2 regions of the Embleya sp. NPDC005575 genome follow, and region 1 is predicted to be linked to the other one. Evidence: predicted binding sites of a transcription regulator. Region 1 holds the regulator's gene; the other holds the start of a gene.

Region 1 (7,995 bases):
AACAACCCACCCGCGTCTCACATCTCGGACGGCGCTGTCACGAAATCGATCAGTTCCTCCACCTTTCCCAGCAGCGCAGGCTCCAGGTCGCGGTAGGAATCCACCGCCGCGAGGATCCGACGCCACGCGTTCGGCGGGTCCACCGGCCAGCCGAGCGCCGCGCAGACCCCTTCCTTCCACGGCACTTCGCGCGGTACGTCCGGCCACGCCGCGATGCCCAGCGACGCCGGCCGGACCGCCTGCCACACGTCGATATAGGGGTGTCCCACCACGAGCACGTGATCGCCGGTCACCTGCGCCGCGATCCGGCTCTCCTTCGCGCCGGGCACCAAGTGGTCCACCAGCACGCCCAGCCGCCGACCCGGGCCCGGCGCGAACTCGCGCACCACCGCGGGAAGATCGTCGACGCCTTCCAGATACTCCACGACCACGCCCTCGATCCGCAGGTCGTCGCCCCACACCCGCTCGACCAATTCGGCGTCGTGTCGACCCTCCACATAGATCCGGCCGGCCCGCGCCACCCTGGCCCGAGCGCCTCGGACCGCCACCGAACCCGACGCGGTCCGCCCGGGCGTGCGCGCGGGTCCCGGCGTACGCGGGCGGACCAGGGTGACGACCTCGCCGTCGATGGAGAACCCGCGCGGATCCAGCGGGAAGACCCGGAGCCGGCCGTGCCGATCCTCCAGCGTGACGGTGAACCCCTCGGGGGTTTTCTCCACCCGGACCACCGCGCCGCAGAAGCCGGTGGACACCTCCTCCACCACCAGATCGCGTTCGGCCTCGACCTCGGGGACGGGCTTGTCCTTCTTCCATCCCGGGATCAGCGACTCGGGTCCATAGCTGCGCATGGAGGTGACGCTAGCCGGGTGACGGTACGTCAGTCCGGTACGACGCGCCCGGCGGCGACCTCGGCCAGCCAGTGGTGCTGCCGGATCACGAACTCCTCGTCCACCACCGCGCCGTGACCGGGCAGCCAGACACTCGCGTCCAGTGCCCGCACCCGGGCCAGCGAATCGCTCCACTCGGCGGCGAAGGCGTCCGAGCCGAACACCGGCGGCCCGCTCTCCTCCACCATGTCGCCCGCGATCAGCACACCGCAGTCGGGCACGTGCACGACCACGTCGTGGTCGGTGTGTCCGCGACCCGGCGCGTACAGCACCACCTCGCGCCCGCCCAGGTCCACGGTCACCGGCTGCTCGCGGACCACCCGACGGGTCGGCGGCACGATCCGCGCGGCGTTCATCAGCTCCGGGTCGAAGCCGTGCGAGATGCCGCTCGCGCGACCGGCGTCGGCGTACCGCGCGAGATAGTCCGGCAGATCCGCGTGGCCCCAGATCTCCGCGTCGGGGAAGGCACGCAGCACCTCGGCGTTGCCGTAGCAGTGGTCGAAGTGACCGTGCGTGTTCACCACCGCGACCACCCGGTCGGGCAATCCGTGCGAGGGCAGCTCGCGGGCCAGTGAGGCGAGCAGGTCGGCGGCTTCGTGGTCGTGGGAACCGGTGTCCACGAGCAGGATCCCGTCGCGGCCCGTGACGACCGCCACATTCAGTTCCAAGCCGGGCAGCCGGCGGCGCAGGACGCCCGGTGCGATCGGCTCCCAGGTGGCGTGTTTCGGCTGTTCGGCGCGTAGCATGCGTCAACCTTGGCACGGACGCAGGGGTACGGTCCGGATCGGGTGACCCGTACACTGGCACTCGGCGGGACGGAGTGCCAACCAGTGGGACGAACCGCCGCCGACGGGACACGGCAACGGGCGGAAGAACGGGTCAGGGAGGTGCGCACCATGCTCGACGATCGCAAGCAGGACGTGCTGCGTGCCATCGTGCAGGACTATGTGGCGACCCAGGAGCCGGTGGGCTCCAAGGCGCTCGCGGACCGACACAACCTCGGGGTCTCCCCGGCCACCATTCGCAACGACATGGCCGCGCTGGAGGAGGAGGGCTACATCACGCAGCCCCACACCAGCGCCGGCCGCGTGCCCACGGACAAGGGCTACCGGCTGTTCGTCGACCGGCTCGCGGGCGTCAAACCGCTGTCGGGCGCCGAGCGCCGGGCGATCCAGACGTTCCTGGCCGGCGCGGTGGACCTGGACGACGTGGTGGGCCGGACGGTGCGGCTGCTGGCGCAGCTGACCCATCAGGTCGCCGTCGTGCAGTACCCCTCGCTGACCCGCTCGACGATCCGGCACGTCGAGTTGCTCACCCTCGCGCCCACACGCGTGATGCTCGTGCTGATCACCAGCACGGGTCGGGTCGAGCAGCGGGTGATGGACACGCCGGGCCCGGTCGGCGAGAACCTGCTCGCCGACGTCCGCGCCCGACTGAACAGCCGCATCACCGGCAAGCGGTTCGCCGATGTGCCGTTGTTGGTCCAGGATCTCGCCGAGCCGTTCACTGCCGAGGAACGGCCGATCGTGGCGGGCATCCTGGCCACCCTGCTCGACACCCTGGTCGAGCACAAGGAAGAAAAGGTCGTCCTGGCCGGGACGGCCAACCTGACCCGTTTCGGCATGGACTTCCCGAACACGATCCGCCCGGTCCTCGAAGCACTCGAGGAACACGTCGTGCTGCTGCGCCTGTTGGGCGAGGCGACCGACCCGGGGATGGTCGTGCGGATCGGACACGAGAACATGCACGAAGGACTGGCCGCGACCTCGGTGGTCGCCGTCGGATACGGCAGTGGGCAGGAAACGCTGGCGAAGCTCGGGGTGCTCGGGCCGACCCGAATGGACTACCCCGGAACGATGGGAGCGGTGCGCGCCGTGGCACGGTACGTCGGACAGATCCTCGCGGAGTCGTAGAGTTGGCTACCGATTACTACGAGGTCCTCGGGGTGCGGCGGGACGCCACCCCGGAGGAAATCAAGAAGGCCTTCCGCCGGCTCGCTCGGGAGCTGCACCCGGACGTCAATCCGGACCCGAAGACGCAAGACCGGTTCAAGGAGATCAACAACGCCTACGAGGTCCTCTCGGACCCGCAGAAGCGACAGATGTACGACCTCGGCGGCGACCCGCTGTCCTCCGGGGGCGGCGCGGGCGGTGGCTTCGGCCAGGCCGGCTTCGGCTTCAGCGACATCATGGACGCGTTCTTCGGCCAGGCCAGCCAGCGCGGACCGCGCTCGCGCACACGCCGCGGCCAGGACGCGATGATCCGGATCGAGATCACCCTCGAAGAGGCCGCGTTCGGCACCACCCGGGAGATCCAGGTGGACACCGCCGTCACGTGCAACACGTGCAACGGCGAGGGCGCCGCCCCCGGGACCTCGGCGCAGACCTGCGACATGTGTCGCGGGCGCGGCGAGGTCAGCCAGGTCACCAAGTCCTTCCTGGGCCAGGTCATGACGTCGCGGCCGTGTCCGCAGTGTCAGGGCTTCGGCACTGTGGTCCCGCACCCGTGTCCCGAGTGCGCGGGCGACGGCCGGATCCGCGCGCGGCGCACGCTCACCGTCAAGATCCCGGCGGGCGTGGACAGCGGCACCCGGATCCAGCTCGCGGGCGAGGGCGAGGTCGGCCCCGGCAGCGGCCCGGCCGGTGACCTGTACGTGGAGATCGTCGAGGTCCCGCACACCACCTTCCAGCGGCGCGGCGACGACCTGCACTGCACGGTCACCATCCCGATGACGGCGGCGTCGCTGGGCACCAAGGTGCCGTTGCAGACGCTGGACGGCACCGAGGAGATCGACATCCGCCCGGGCACCCAGTCGGGCCAGTCGATCCCGCTGCACGGACGCGGCATCACCCACCTGCGCGGCGGCGGCCGGGGCGACCTGATCGTGCACGTCGAGGTGCAGACGCCGAACAAGCTCGACGCCGAGCAGGAGGAGCTGCTGCGGCGGCTCGCCAAGCTGCGCGGCGAGGAACGGCCCTCCGGCCAGTTCACGCCTGGCCAGCAGGGCCTGTTCTCCCGGCTCAAGGACGCGTTCAACGGCCGCTGAACCCATGCGCGGCGCGCGCGAGTGTTCGGTGGGTGCGTCGTGCTGTCCCCGAGCGCCGGACGGGCTGATCTCAGCCCGTCCGGCGCTCGGGGACGAATCCACCGCGGACCTGTGACGCGAGTTCGGGCCGAAGACACGTCCTAGGCTTGGTCGGGTGACGCGAGCCGAGCCGTCTTCGAGCAAACGGGGAGCATGATGTCGACGACCACCGACCCCACCCGGCTGACCGCGCTGCCGATCGTGCAGGCGCCGATGGCCGGTGCGGCCGGCCCCGCCCTCGCGGCGGCGGTCACGCGCGCGGGCGGGCTCGGCTTCCTGGCCGCGGGGTATCGCTCGGCCGACGCGCTGGCCGCCGAGATCGACGAGCTGCGCGCGCTGATCGGCGACGCGCCGTTCGGGGTCAACGCCTTCATGCCGCACCCCGCGCCCACCCGGGCCCAGGACGAACTCACCCGCCGCTACGCGACCTCGCTGGCTCGGGCCGCCGCGCACTACGGCGGGCTCGTGGGCACGCCCGTGCCCGGCTCCGAACGCGACGAATGGGACGCCAAGCTCGCGCTGCTGCTCGCCCACCCGGTCCCGGTGGTGAGCTTCACCTTCGGCCTGCCCGACCCCGACGCGATCACCGCGCTGCGGGCCGCCGGCACGCTGACCGTGGCCACCGTCACCACGCCCGAGGAGGCCCGCGTCGCCGCCGACGCCGGGGTCCACGCGCTGTGCGTGCAGGGCGCCGAGGCCGGCGGCCACCAGGGCGGCTTCGCCAACCCCGACGCCCCCGCCCCGTACGGCCTGCTCACCTTGCTCACGCTGATCGCCGCCGAGACCGAACTGCCGCTGATCGCCGCCGGCGGCCTGATGACCGGCCGGCAGATCGAGGCGGTGCGGCTCGCCGGCGCGAGCGCAGCCCAACTGGGCACCGCCTTCCTGCGCTGCCCGGAAGGCATCGCGCCCGCCGCGCACAAGGCCGCGCTCGCCGATCCCGCCTTCGACCGCAGCGTGCTCACCCGCGCGTTCTCCGGCCGCTGGGCCAGGGGACTGCGCAACGGCTTCGTGGCCCGCCACGAGGCCGAGGCCCCCGGGGTCTACCCCTACGTCCATTACCTGGTCTCGCCGATCCGCAAGGCCGCCGCCGCGCGGGGCCAGGCCGACGGCTTGGCCCTGTGGGCCGGTCAGGGTTGGCGCCTCGCCCGTGAGGAGCCCGCCGCCGAGGTGATCAGCCGGCTCGTCGACGAGATGGCCGCCGCCCGAAAGGCAAGTGCTTGAGCGCCCCCGTCTTCCTCGTCCCCGGCGAGGCCATCCGGCACGGCAGCCAGGTCGTCCTGGACGGCGCCGAGGGCCGGCACGCCGTCACGGTGCGCCGCCTCGTCGCCGGTGAGCCGATCGTCCTGGCCGACGGCGCCGGACTGGCCGTGCACGGCACGGTCAACCGCACCGAGGGCAAGGACACGCTCTACGTCGACGTCGACTCGCGCACCGAGGAACCCGCCCCCGCACCCCGGATCGTGGTGGTCCAGGCACTGCCCAAGGGCGACCGCGGCGAACTCGCCGTGGAGACGATGACCGAGGTCGGCGTCGACGTGATCGTGCCCTGGGCCGCCGCCCGCTGCATCACCCAGTGGAAGGGCGAGCGCGGTGCGAAGGCGCTGGCCAAGTGGCGCTCGACCGCCCGCGAGGCGGGCAAGCAGGCCCGCCGGCTGCACCTGCCCGAGGTCACCGAGCAGATGAGTACACGTCAGGTCGCCGCACTGCTCGGCGACGCCGCGTTCGCGGGCGTCCTGCACGAGTCGGCCGACGCGCCGATCGCGACCGCCGCCACGCCGACCGAGGGCGACCTGGTCCTGGTGGTCGGCCCCGAAGGCGGGGTGTCGCCGGACGAACTGGCCGCGTTCGCCGCCGCCGGCGCGTGCGCGTACCGCCTGGGACCGACCGTGCTGCGCACCTCCACGGCCGGCGTCTCGGCCGCGTCCGTCCTGCTGGCCCGATCCGGCCGCTGGAGCTGACGCGTCGGGCGGTACACCTGACTACGATCGGGGGCGATTGCCCGTGATCGACTCGGACCCGATGGAGGCACCCATGGCTGCGGGGGAACCCCAGGCCGACTGCCTGTTCTGCAAGATCCTCGCCGGCGACGTCCCGGCCACGATCGTCCACGAGACCAAGGACGTGGTGGCCTTCCGGGACATCAACCCGCAGGCGCCCACGCACGTCCTGGTCATCCCTCGCGCGCACTACGCCAACGCGGGCGACTTGGGCGCCGAGGCGCCCGAACTGGCAGGTGTCCTGCTCGCCGAGGCGGCGGTTGTCGCGGCCGCGGAGGACCTTTCCGAGGCGGGCTACCGGATAGTTTTCAACACCGGCGCCGGCGCCGGCCAGACCGTGTTCCACGTGCACGCGCACCTGCTCGGCGGTCGCGGGCTGAGCTGGCCTCCCGGTTAGTCGTCGAGTGTCCACCAGGGAATTCGTCGTCCTCGGCACCGCGAGCCAGGCCCCGACGCGGCAGCGCAACCACAACGGCTACCTGCTGCGTTGGGACGGCGAAGGGTTGCTGTTCGACCCCGGGGAGGGCACCCAGCGGCAGATGTTGCACGCCGGGGTGGCCGCGCACGACATCACCAGGATCTGCGTCACGCACTTCCACGGTGACCACTGCCTCGGCCTCCCCGGCGTGATCCAACGGATGTCGCTGGACCGGGTCCCGCACCCGGTGACCGCGCACTACCCGGCGAGCGGACAGCGGTGGTTCGACCGACTGCACCACGCGACCGCCTTCCACGAGACCGCCGAGCTGATCGAGCACCCGCTGGCGGGAGAGCACGTCGAACTGCCCGCCGGGCCGTTCACGCTGGAGGCGCGCCGGCTCTCCCACCCGGTCGAGTCGTACGGCTACCGCGTGGTCGAGCCGGACGGCCGTCGGATGGTGCCCGAGCGGCTCGCCGCACACGGCATATGCGGCCCCGACGTGGGTCGGATCCAGCGCGAGGGCCGCGTCGGCGAGGTCACCCTCGAACAGGTCAGCACACCTCGACCCGGGCAGAAGTTCGCGTTCGTGATGGACACCCGGATGTGTCCGGGCGCGGTCGAGCTCGCGCGCGACGTGGACCTGCTCGTGTGCGAGTCCACGTTCGCCGACGCCGACGCCGCCCTCGCCCGTGAGGTCGGCCACCTCACCGCGCGCGAGGCGGCCGGGATCGCCGCCGAGGCGGGAGCGCGCCGGCTGGTGCTGACCCACTTCTCGCAGCGCTACACCGACGTGGCACCGCTCCTGGAGCAGGCTCGGGAGGTTTTCCCGGACACCCTCGCGGCGCACGACCTGGATCGGATCCAGGTCCCCGGACGGCGGCAGGTGCCGGAATAATCCCCGGGTCCGCCGGGTCCGGAGAGTTACCATTGAGCGATATCGAACCACTTCCCGAGCACGGAAATGAGGCGTGATCAGGCCGCCAAGGCCGCCCATGGCTCCCACGACGAACGCGCGAGGCGCGAGTCCCGAGAACACCGCGCGCGCGAGCACGCACGACACTCCGACCGCGCAGGCCCAGGCGAAGATCACGATCCCCGCCAAGCACCCCATGGTGGCGCTCCTCGGTTCCGGCGACTCGTTCCTGCGAGTGGTCGAGCAGGGGTTCCCCGACGCCGACATCCACGTCCGAGGCAACGAGGTCACCGTCTCCGGCACCGAGGCCGACGTGGCCTTGGTTCGCAGGCTGTTCGACGAACTCCTGGTGATCGTGCGCACCGGCCAGCCGCTCAACGAGGAGGCGGTCGAGCGCTCGGTGGCGATGGTCCGCTCCAACGACGGGCACGGGCCCGCCGAGGTGATGACCCTCAACATCCTGTCCAACCGCGGCCGCACGATCCGTCCCAAGACGCTCAACCAGAAGAGCTACGTGGACGCGATCGACGAACACACCATCGTGTTCGGCCTCGGCCCGGCGGGCACCGGCAAGACCTACCTGGCGATGGCCAAGGCGGTCCAAGCCCTGCAGTCCAAGCAGGTCACCCGGATCATCCTGACCCGTCCGGCGGTCGAGGCGGGCGAGCGGCTCGGCTTCCTGCCCGGCA
Region 2 (7,995 bases), on a different contig from region 1:
CGCCATGGCGACACCCACCGCCACCCGCTCCACCGACGCCACCTCCGCCTCCTTCGGTCCGGCCGCCGCGCTGTCGTGTCGCGAGTGCGGCGAACGCACCGAACTCGGCCCGAAGTACGCTTGCGAGTCCTGTTTCGGCCCGCTCGAGGTCGCCTACGACTTCGGCACCGTCACGCGGGAGCAGATCGAGGCCGGCCCGCAGAACATCTGGCGGTACGCGCCGCTCCTGCCGGTCGCCGCGGACGTCGCGTCCCGGCCCAACCTGAACCCCGGATTCACCAAGCTCGTCCGTACCGAGAACCTGGGCCGTGCGCTGGGCATTCGAAACCTGCACGTCAAGGACGACTCGGGCAACCCGACGCACTCCTTCAAGGACCGCGTGGTCGCGATCGCCGTCGAGGCCGCACGCACCTTCGGCTTCACCACCCTCTCCTGCTCCTCCACCGGCAACCTGGCCGGCGCGGTGGGCGCCGCCGCCGCTCGGGCGGGCCTGCGCAGCTGCGTGTTCATCCCGGCCGACCTGGAAGCCGGCAAGGTCGTCACGGCGGCCGTCTACGGCGGCGAGCTGGTCGCCATCGAGGGCACCTACGACGAGGTCAACCGGTTCTGCTCGGAGCTGATCGGCGACCCGGCCGGCGAGGACTGGGGCTTCGTCAACGTCAACCTGCGGCCGTACTACGGCGAGGGTTCCAAGACGCTCGCCTACGAGATCGCCGAACAGCTCGGCTGGCGACTGCCGGAGCAGATCGTCATTCCGATCGCGTCCGGTTCGCAGCTGACCAAGATCGACAAGGGATTCCGCGAGCTGATCGCACTCGGCCTGGTCGAGGACGCGCCGTACAAGATCTTCGGCGCGCAGGCCACCGGGTGCTCCCCGGTGGCCGCCGCGTGGAAGGCCGGCCACGACGTGATCCGTCCGGTGCGCCCGGACACGATCGCCAAGTCGCTCGCGATCGGCAACCCGGCCGACGGCCCCTATGTGCTGGACGTGTGCAAGCGCACCGGCGGCGCGGTGGAGGACGTGACCGACGCCGAGGTGGTCGAGGCGATGAAGCTGCTGGCCCGTACCGAGGGCATCTTCGGCGAGACCGCCGGCGGCGTGACCGTCGGCTGCCTGCGCAAGCTGCTCGCGTCCGGCGCGCTGGACCCGGACGCCGAGACGGTCGTGCTCAACACGGGCGACGGCCTCAAGACGTTGGACGCGGTCACGCCGACCACCGGCGCCACCGCGACCATTCGACCCACTCTGGATTCCTTCCGAAAGGCCGGCCTGGCATGAGCGTCTCCGTTCGCATCCCGACGATCCTGCGCACCTACACGGGCGGGGCGGCCGAGGTGTCCGTCGAGGGGGCGACCCTCGCCGAGGTCCTGGATGCCTTGGAAAAGGACCACACCGGAATTCGCGCGCGCATCCTCGACGACGAGGGCAAGCTGCGTCGCTTTGTGAATCTGTACGTGGACGACGAGGATGTGCGCTTCGCGGACGGTCTCGCCACGGCCACCCCCGACAAGGGAACCGTTTCGATCATCCCGGCGGTCGCCGGCGGTTGCTGACGCGATAGGCCGACGGTCCCGATCTTCATCGACCGGGACCCGAAACGGAACCGAGAAATCCGCTGCCCGACAGCCCGGGCAGCGGATTTCTTCGTCACCACGGCGTTGGTGGGTTACACGTGTTTAACCGGGTCCATTTCCCGACTTTGACGGCGACGCGTCGGTAAACCCGTGGTCGGGATCACATCCGTTATGTGTGAAAAGTCGCCTTCCTGGCGGATTGAAATACAGCTTTCCTGGCGACTCGCGAAGAATGCGAACTTTATTCACTCGGGAATTCTCGTCCGATTGACCTGTTGCTCCGGGCATCCGTCCGGATACATTCAGCCGCGGTCGTAGCGGAAGGCCGGGTCCTTCTGGATACGAACCCGGAGCTGCGGCGTGCAGTATCCGTGAAAGGGCCAGTAACAGGGGAGTTAGGAATGGCTCAGGGCGCCGTCAAGTGGTTCAACGCGGAGAAGGGGTACGGCTTCATCGCGGTCGACGGTGGTGCGGACGTTTTCGTCCACTACAGCGCGATCCAGATGGACGGGTACCGGACGCTCGAGGAGGGGCAGCGAGTCGAGTTCGAGATCTCGCAGGGGCAGAAGGGGCCGCAGGCCGACATGGTCCGCGTCACCGCCTGAACCAGGGGGCAATCCGCTCCTCTGCTTGAAACGGTCCACACCACGGACTGCACGACACACCGCAACACACATCATGTCCGATCCCCCGACCCCTGCCGATCCCTCGTCGGATCGTCGGATCGGGTTCGATCGGTGACCGGGGCCCGGCCTTCCCGCCATGCGGGGGCCGGGCCCCGGTCGTTGTGCGTCCGGGGCCTCGTGCGGCCGATCACGGTCGGTCGGGCCCGTCGACGCCCCCCGCCGCGTGCGACACGCGCGGGTGTGCGCACGGACGGGTCGGGACCCGCCGTTGCGCTTGCACTCGGCATGGCCGAGTGCTAATCATTGGCGTTAGCACTCTGGATGTGAGAGTGACAGAAACGGACCGAGCCGGTGAGGCTCGACGCCCGTGAGGGAGGGATCCTCGCGGTGGTCGAGTCGTCCGTCGCGGGCGCCAGTGCGGTCCGGCACTCACCCCCGTTCTGGGAGGACTTCACCACATGGCCAAGATCATCGCGTTCAACGAGGAAGCGCGCCGCGGCCTCGAGCGCGGGATGAACCAGCTCGCCGACGCCGTCAAGGTCACGCTGGGCCCCAAGGGCCGCAACGTCGTGCTCGAGAAGAAGTGGGGTGCGCCCACCATCACCAACGATGGTGTGAGCATCGCCAAGGAGATCGAGCTCGAGGACCCGTACGAAAAGATCGGTGCCGAGCTGGTCAAGGAGGTCGCGAAGAAGACGGACGACGTCGCCGGTGACGGTACGACGACCGCGACCGTCCTCGCCCAGGCGCTCGTACGCGAGGGCCTGCGCAACGTGGCCGCCGGCGCGAACCCGATGGCCCTCAAGCGTGGCATCGAGAAGGCCGTCGAGGCCGTCTCCGAGCAGCTGCTCGCGCTCGCCAAGGACGTCGAGACGAAGGAGCAGATCGCCTCCACCGCCTCGATCTCCGCCGCTGACCCCCTGATCGGCGAGATGATCGCCGAGGCCATGGACAAGGTCGGCAAGGAAGGCGTCATCACCGTCGAGGAGAGCAACACCTTCGGTCTCGAGCTCGAGCTCACCGAGGGCATGCGCTTCGACAAGGGCTACATCTCGCCGTACTTCGCGACCGACATGGAGCGCATGGAGGCCGTCCTCGAAGACGCCTACGTGCTCATCGTCAACTCGAAGATCACCTCGGTGAAGGACCTCCTCCCGCTGCTGGAGAAGGTCATGCAGTCGGGCAAGCCGCTCATGATCATCTCCGAGGACGTCGAGGGCGAGGCCCTGGCCACGCTCGTCGTCAACAAGATCCGCGGCACCTTCAAGTCCGTCGCCGTCAAGGCTCCGGGCTTCGGCGACCGTCGCAAGGCCATGCTCGGCGACATCGCCATCCTCACCGGTGGCCAGGTCATCTCCGAGGAGGTCGGCCTCAAGCTCGACACCGCGGGTCTCGAACTCCTCGGCCGCGCCCGCAAGGTCGTCGTCACCAAGGACGAGACCACCATCGTCGACGGCGCCGGTGACTCGGACCAGGTCGCGGGTCGGGTCAACCAGATCCGCGCCGAGATCGAGAACTCCGACTCGGACTACGACCGCGAGAAGCTCCAGGAGCGCCTCGCGAAGCTGGCCGGCGGCGTGGCCGTGATCAAGGCCGGTGCCGCGACCGAGGTCGAGCTCAAGGAGCGCAAGCACCGCATCGAGGACGCGGTGCGCAACGCGAAGGCCGCCGTCGAGGAGGGCATCGTCGCCGGTGGTGGCGTGGCCCTGCTCCAGGCGTCCACCATCGCGTTCGACAAGCTCGAGCTGGACGGCGACGAGGCCACCGGCGCGAGCATCGTGCGCCTGGCCGTCGAGGCCCCGCTCAAGCAGATCGCGGTCAACGCCGGCCTCGAGGGCGGCGTGGTTGTGGAGAAGGTGCGCAACCTGACCCCGGGTCACGGCCTCAACGCCGCGACCGGCGAGTACGTGGACCTCATCGCCGAGGGCATCATCGACCCGGCGAAGGTCACCCGTTCCGCGCTGCAGAACGCCGCGTCGATCGCCGCGCTGTTCCTGACCACCGAGGCTGTCATCGCCGACAAGCCGGAGAAGAACCCGGCCCCGGCCGGCGGCGCTCCGGACATGGGCGGCATGGACTTCTGATCCGCTGAGGATCGGTCGACCTGACGCACGGTCAGTGGTTTGAGCGAGAGGCGGTCCCCTTCGGGGGGCCGCCTCTTTCGCGTCGTAACCAGGGCCTTCCGGCGCTGTTCGAAACGTTCGCGGATGAACTCCATTGGCAACTGCGTCGGGCCGCTCCCGTTGGATGCGGTGCGTTTCAGCATCTCGGTGTGGAGCGGCGGATCGGTCGTCATCCCCGAGCCGTTCGGGATCGAGCTGGACACCTCGGGTTTGCCGCCGAGGTGATATTCGCCGGCATCGGCGGCCGCTCGCTCGTAGGCTCGTAACGCGACTCCGGGAACTACGCGTTCCTTCCGTCTTGGTGTACAAACACTTTCGAAGTGTTTGGGGTTCGAATCCCTGTCCGGGACCCGTGACCTGCCCGGAGTCGCATGCCATTGCACCCGGGGAACTGCGCGTTCGTACAGAGCCGTTTCCCAAGGGTTGGAAGCGGTCCCACGGCTCGTCCAGGGACCCACACCGGACCCGCGACATGCCCCGGGTGCCCACGGGGGAGCCTTTCGATGACCGAGATCACGCGCGCCCTGAGCGCCGAAAACCCGGCCCGCGCCGAGGCCGCCGCCACCGTCGTCCGCTTTCTGGACGTCGCCGTGGCCGCGACCGGGCGGGCCTCCTTCTACAACACCCGCGACGAGCAGCTCGCGCTGGAACGGGACGCCCACCGCGCGATGGCCGCGCTGGATCGTCGGCTGTACGCGGGTCTCGTGTGCTCCCCTGGAGCCACCGACCGCAGTCGACAGCTCGGCGTGCTCCAGCTGCTCGATACGCCCGCACACGAGGACGACGGCACCGCCGTGTACAACGCGGTCGCCACGCTGACCGTGCCGCGCCGGCTCAAGCTGTTCGGCCTGCTGGCCGAGCGGCGGGTGAACAACGCTCGGGTACGCCGGCTGATCCTGCGCACCGTGCTCGGCTCCGGCTCGCTGGAGCTGTGGTCGGTGCGCTACCGGGACAAGCTCGCCGGCGCGCTGCGGCACGCGTGGGGCCTGCGGCTGAGCGGCATCCTGCGCTCGATCCTGACCAAGCGGCTCGGCGGCGCGGAACTCGATCCGAAGGAACGACGCATCCTGGCCCGCGAGATCGACCGCTGGGCGGCCGATCCGGCCCTCGCGCACGAGTGCGTCGCGTTCGTGCTCGGCGCCGACGGCCCGTACACGCTGCCGCTGCCGCTCGCGTATCGGGCCGCCCGCACCGACCTGGCCGCGGGCGCCGCGCTGCCGTACGAGACGCTCGAAGGGCTGCGCGGCCGGTTCCACCCGGACGAGAAGCCCGCACGCGCGCTGGAGCTGACCGCCGATCGACTGACCGTCGGACAGCGGCTGGCCGGGCAGCGGCAGGCCGAGCGCGCGGGCGTAGCGGTCGAGGTCGACCTCGACCGCTACGACGCGGTCCGGCTGTACCTGTACGCGTACGCCACCGGAATGACCGACGACGTCGCTGCGGCGCTGGATCGGCGGGCCGCCGCCGGTGCGGCCGGGCTCGACCTGGCCGGCCGCCGGATCGCCCTGGTGCTGGACGGGTCCGCCTCGATGCGCGGCGGTACCGATCAGCCGCTGCGACCGATCGCGACCGTGCTCGCGCTGCGCGACGCGTTGCGGGCGGCGGCCGGGCAGTGCCACGAGGTGTGGATCGGCGGCGTCCCGGACGGCCGGCTCGTGCGGCCCGCCGGGGCGACCGCGGCGGCCGAGGGCCTGGTCGCCGCGCTGCGCACCGGGCCCGAGCTGATCGTGGTGATCGGCGACGGCTACGAGAACGCGCCCGCCGGGCGGTTCGCGCAGGTGCTCGACGCGGCCCGCACGCTCGGCATCGCGGTGCCCGTGGTCCAGCTCTCGCCCGTGCTCGCGGCCGAGGCGGCCGGCCTGCGCGGCTACGCGCCGGACCTGCCGCTTGCTCCCGTGCATCGTCCCGAGGCTCTCGAACTCGCCTGGTGTCGGCTGATGTTGACCATCGACCCGGCCGCCGCCGTACCCGCCCTGCTGCGCCTGGCCGACCTGGAGGTGACCGGATGAACACCCTCACCCATGCCCCGCTGCCGATCGGCGACCTGCTGGCCGGCTGCACCCTCGGTCGGGTGCAGAGCGTCGGCCGGATGCAGGTGCTGCCGCTGCTCGGCGACACGTGCGACGCGCCCGCCGTCACGCTCCCGACCGATCTGTGGATCGGCACGAGCGGCTACGGCACGCTCACCTTCGTCAACCACACGCCGAACGTCGCGCTGGTCCCGTGTCACCTCGCGGTGATCGTCGAGCACAGCGCGCAGGACCACGCGATGCCGCGGGCCGCCCTGGTCGAGCCCTCGGACCGACTCGCCTTCGACGCGGCGATGTGCGTCCAGCAGACCCAGTCCGGCCTGATCACCGAGGCGGCGCAGCCGCTCGCGGTGCTGCCGCTCGCGCTGCGCGCCGCCGCCTCGGCGAGTGCGGACGCGGACGGGTACAGCCGGCTGTGGCCGGCCGTCCAGCGGTTCAACGCGTCCTCCGGCCTCGCCGAGACCGGGAACCTGGTGCTGTTCCTCAAGCACTTCGCGGTCGAGCTCGAACGTTTCGTCGCCGAGTTCGAGTGCGTCGAGGACCAGGTGGGCGCGGTGGTGCTGCTCGACGGCGAGATCGCCGGGATCGAGCGGGCACCTTCGCGGGCGTACTGGTCGGCGATGTGGGAGCCGCTGATCAGGTTCTGCTACGGCGCGGAGGCGGTTCGCTACGGTCTGCACGACCCGGGGGATCCGCCGCCGAGCCGAACCGTGCTGAACCTGCCCGGCGGCGACGGGGCGGCGGCCGGTGATCCCTACGACGTGCTCGCCGAGGCGCTGCGGGCCGCCGACGCCGAGGAGCAGCGGCGCGCCGAGCGCACGCTGGACGACGCCGGCGCCCACCCGGTGGCACCGGCCCCGGAGCACACGCACGCCGGTGTCACGGTGGGTCGGGTCGAGAGCGAGCGGTTCGTCGGCGCGTATGCGATGGGCGGCGATCGGCCGGTCTACGCGTCGTTGACCGCGCGCTCGTTCGGCGGCTGAGTCCGGGTGAGGCCGCCGAGCGGGGCGATCACCTCGGCGTCTCGTTCGCAGACCCAGTGCGGGTCCTCGCCCAGCTCGGGTTCGAGGTAGAGCGGGTGGTCGTCGTGCCGTGGGCACGACGGCCACACCGTGCCCTGTTCGGTAAGCGCCTCCTGGACGTCCTGCCCGATCAGTCCGGGGACGTACGCGGCGCCGTCAGGCCACTGCTCGACCCACCACTTGCGCTCGACCAGGGCGTGCTCTACCACGGTCACGGTCTCGGGGGTCTCGACGCCGTGCGTGCGCAGGTCGGCCAGGACCAGGGCGCGGGCGGTCAACAGGGCGACGTCGGTCGGATCCTTGCTCATGGTCGACAAGTGTGCGCGATCGCGGCGTATACGAGAATCGAGCGTGTGGCACTTCTCATCGATCCCCCGGCCTGGCCCGGACGCGGGCGGCTGTGGTCGCACCTGGTCAGCGACGTCTCGCATGCCGAGCTGCACGCGTTCGCGCGCGAACTCGGCGCACCCGAACGCGCGTTCGATCGGGATCACTACGACGTCCCGGCCGACCTGTACACCCGGGCGCTGGCCCAGGGGGCGGAGCCGGTCTCCAGTCGGGAACTGGTGGTCCGGCTGACCGCGGCGGGCCTGCGCCGGCGCAAGCGGTACCGACCACG

What was found. Region 1 encodes HrcA, which represses chaperone genes, less so after heat shock. Its sites were predicted from a motif close to TTNGCACTCNGNNNNNCNGAGTGCNAA; they were not measured.
Region 2: groL (chaperonin GroEL) is a predicted target of HrcA. The motif match lies at 2,475-2,501, and genes of this name have one in related genera.

What each region holds. Positions count from the first base shown of each region.
Region 1 covers NZ_JBEXCV010000011.1:12,476-20,470, forward strand. The annotation lists gene ABZS54_RS05815 (DUF3097 domain-containing protein) at 18-848, opposite strand; gene ABZS54_RS05820 (MBL fold metallo-hydrolase) at 878-1,633, opposite strand; gene hrcA (heat-inducible transcriptional repressor HrcA) at 1,784-2,800, shown strand; gene dnaJ (molecular chaperone DnaJ) at 2,803-3,933, shown strand; gene ABZS54_RS05835 (nitronate monooxygenase) at 4,129-5,196, shown strand; gene ABZS54_RS05840 (16S rRNA (uracil(1498)-N(3))-methyltransferase) at 5,193-5,933, shown strand; gene ABZS54_RS05845 (histidine triad nucleotide-binding protein) at 6,007-6,369, shown strand; gene ABZS54_RS05850 (ribonuclease Z) at 6,377-7,288, shown strand; gene ABZS54_RS05855 (PhoH family protein) at 7,503-7,995, shown strand, end outside.
Region 2 covers NZ_JBEXCV010000022.1:71,403-79,397, reverse strand. The annotation lists gene thrC (threonine synthase) at 5-1,279, shown strand; gene ABZS54_RS10745 (MoaD/ThiS family protein) at 1,276-1,554, shown strand; gene ABZS54_RS10740 (cold-shock protein) at 1,977-2,180, shown strand; gene groL (chaperonin GroEL) at 2,660-4,285, shown strand; gene ABZS54_RS10730 (hypothetical protein) at 4,409-4,549, shown strand; gene ABZS54_RS10725 (hypothetical protein) at 4,828-6,333, shown strand; gene ABZS54_RS10720 (DUF6569 family protein) at 6,330-7,337, shown strand; gene ABZS54_RS10715 (hypothetical protein) at 7,301-7,684, opposite strand; gene ABZS54_RS10710 (DUF4031 domain-containing protein) at 7,730-7,995, shown strand, end outside.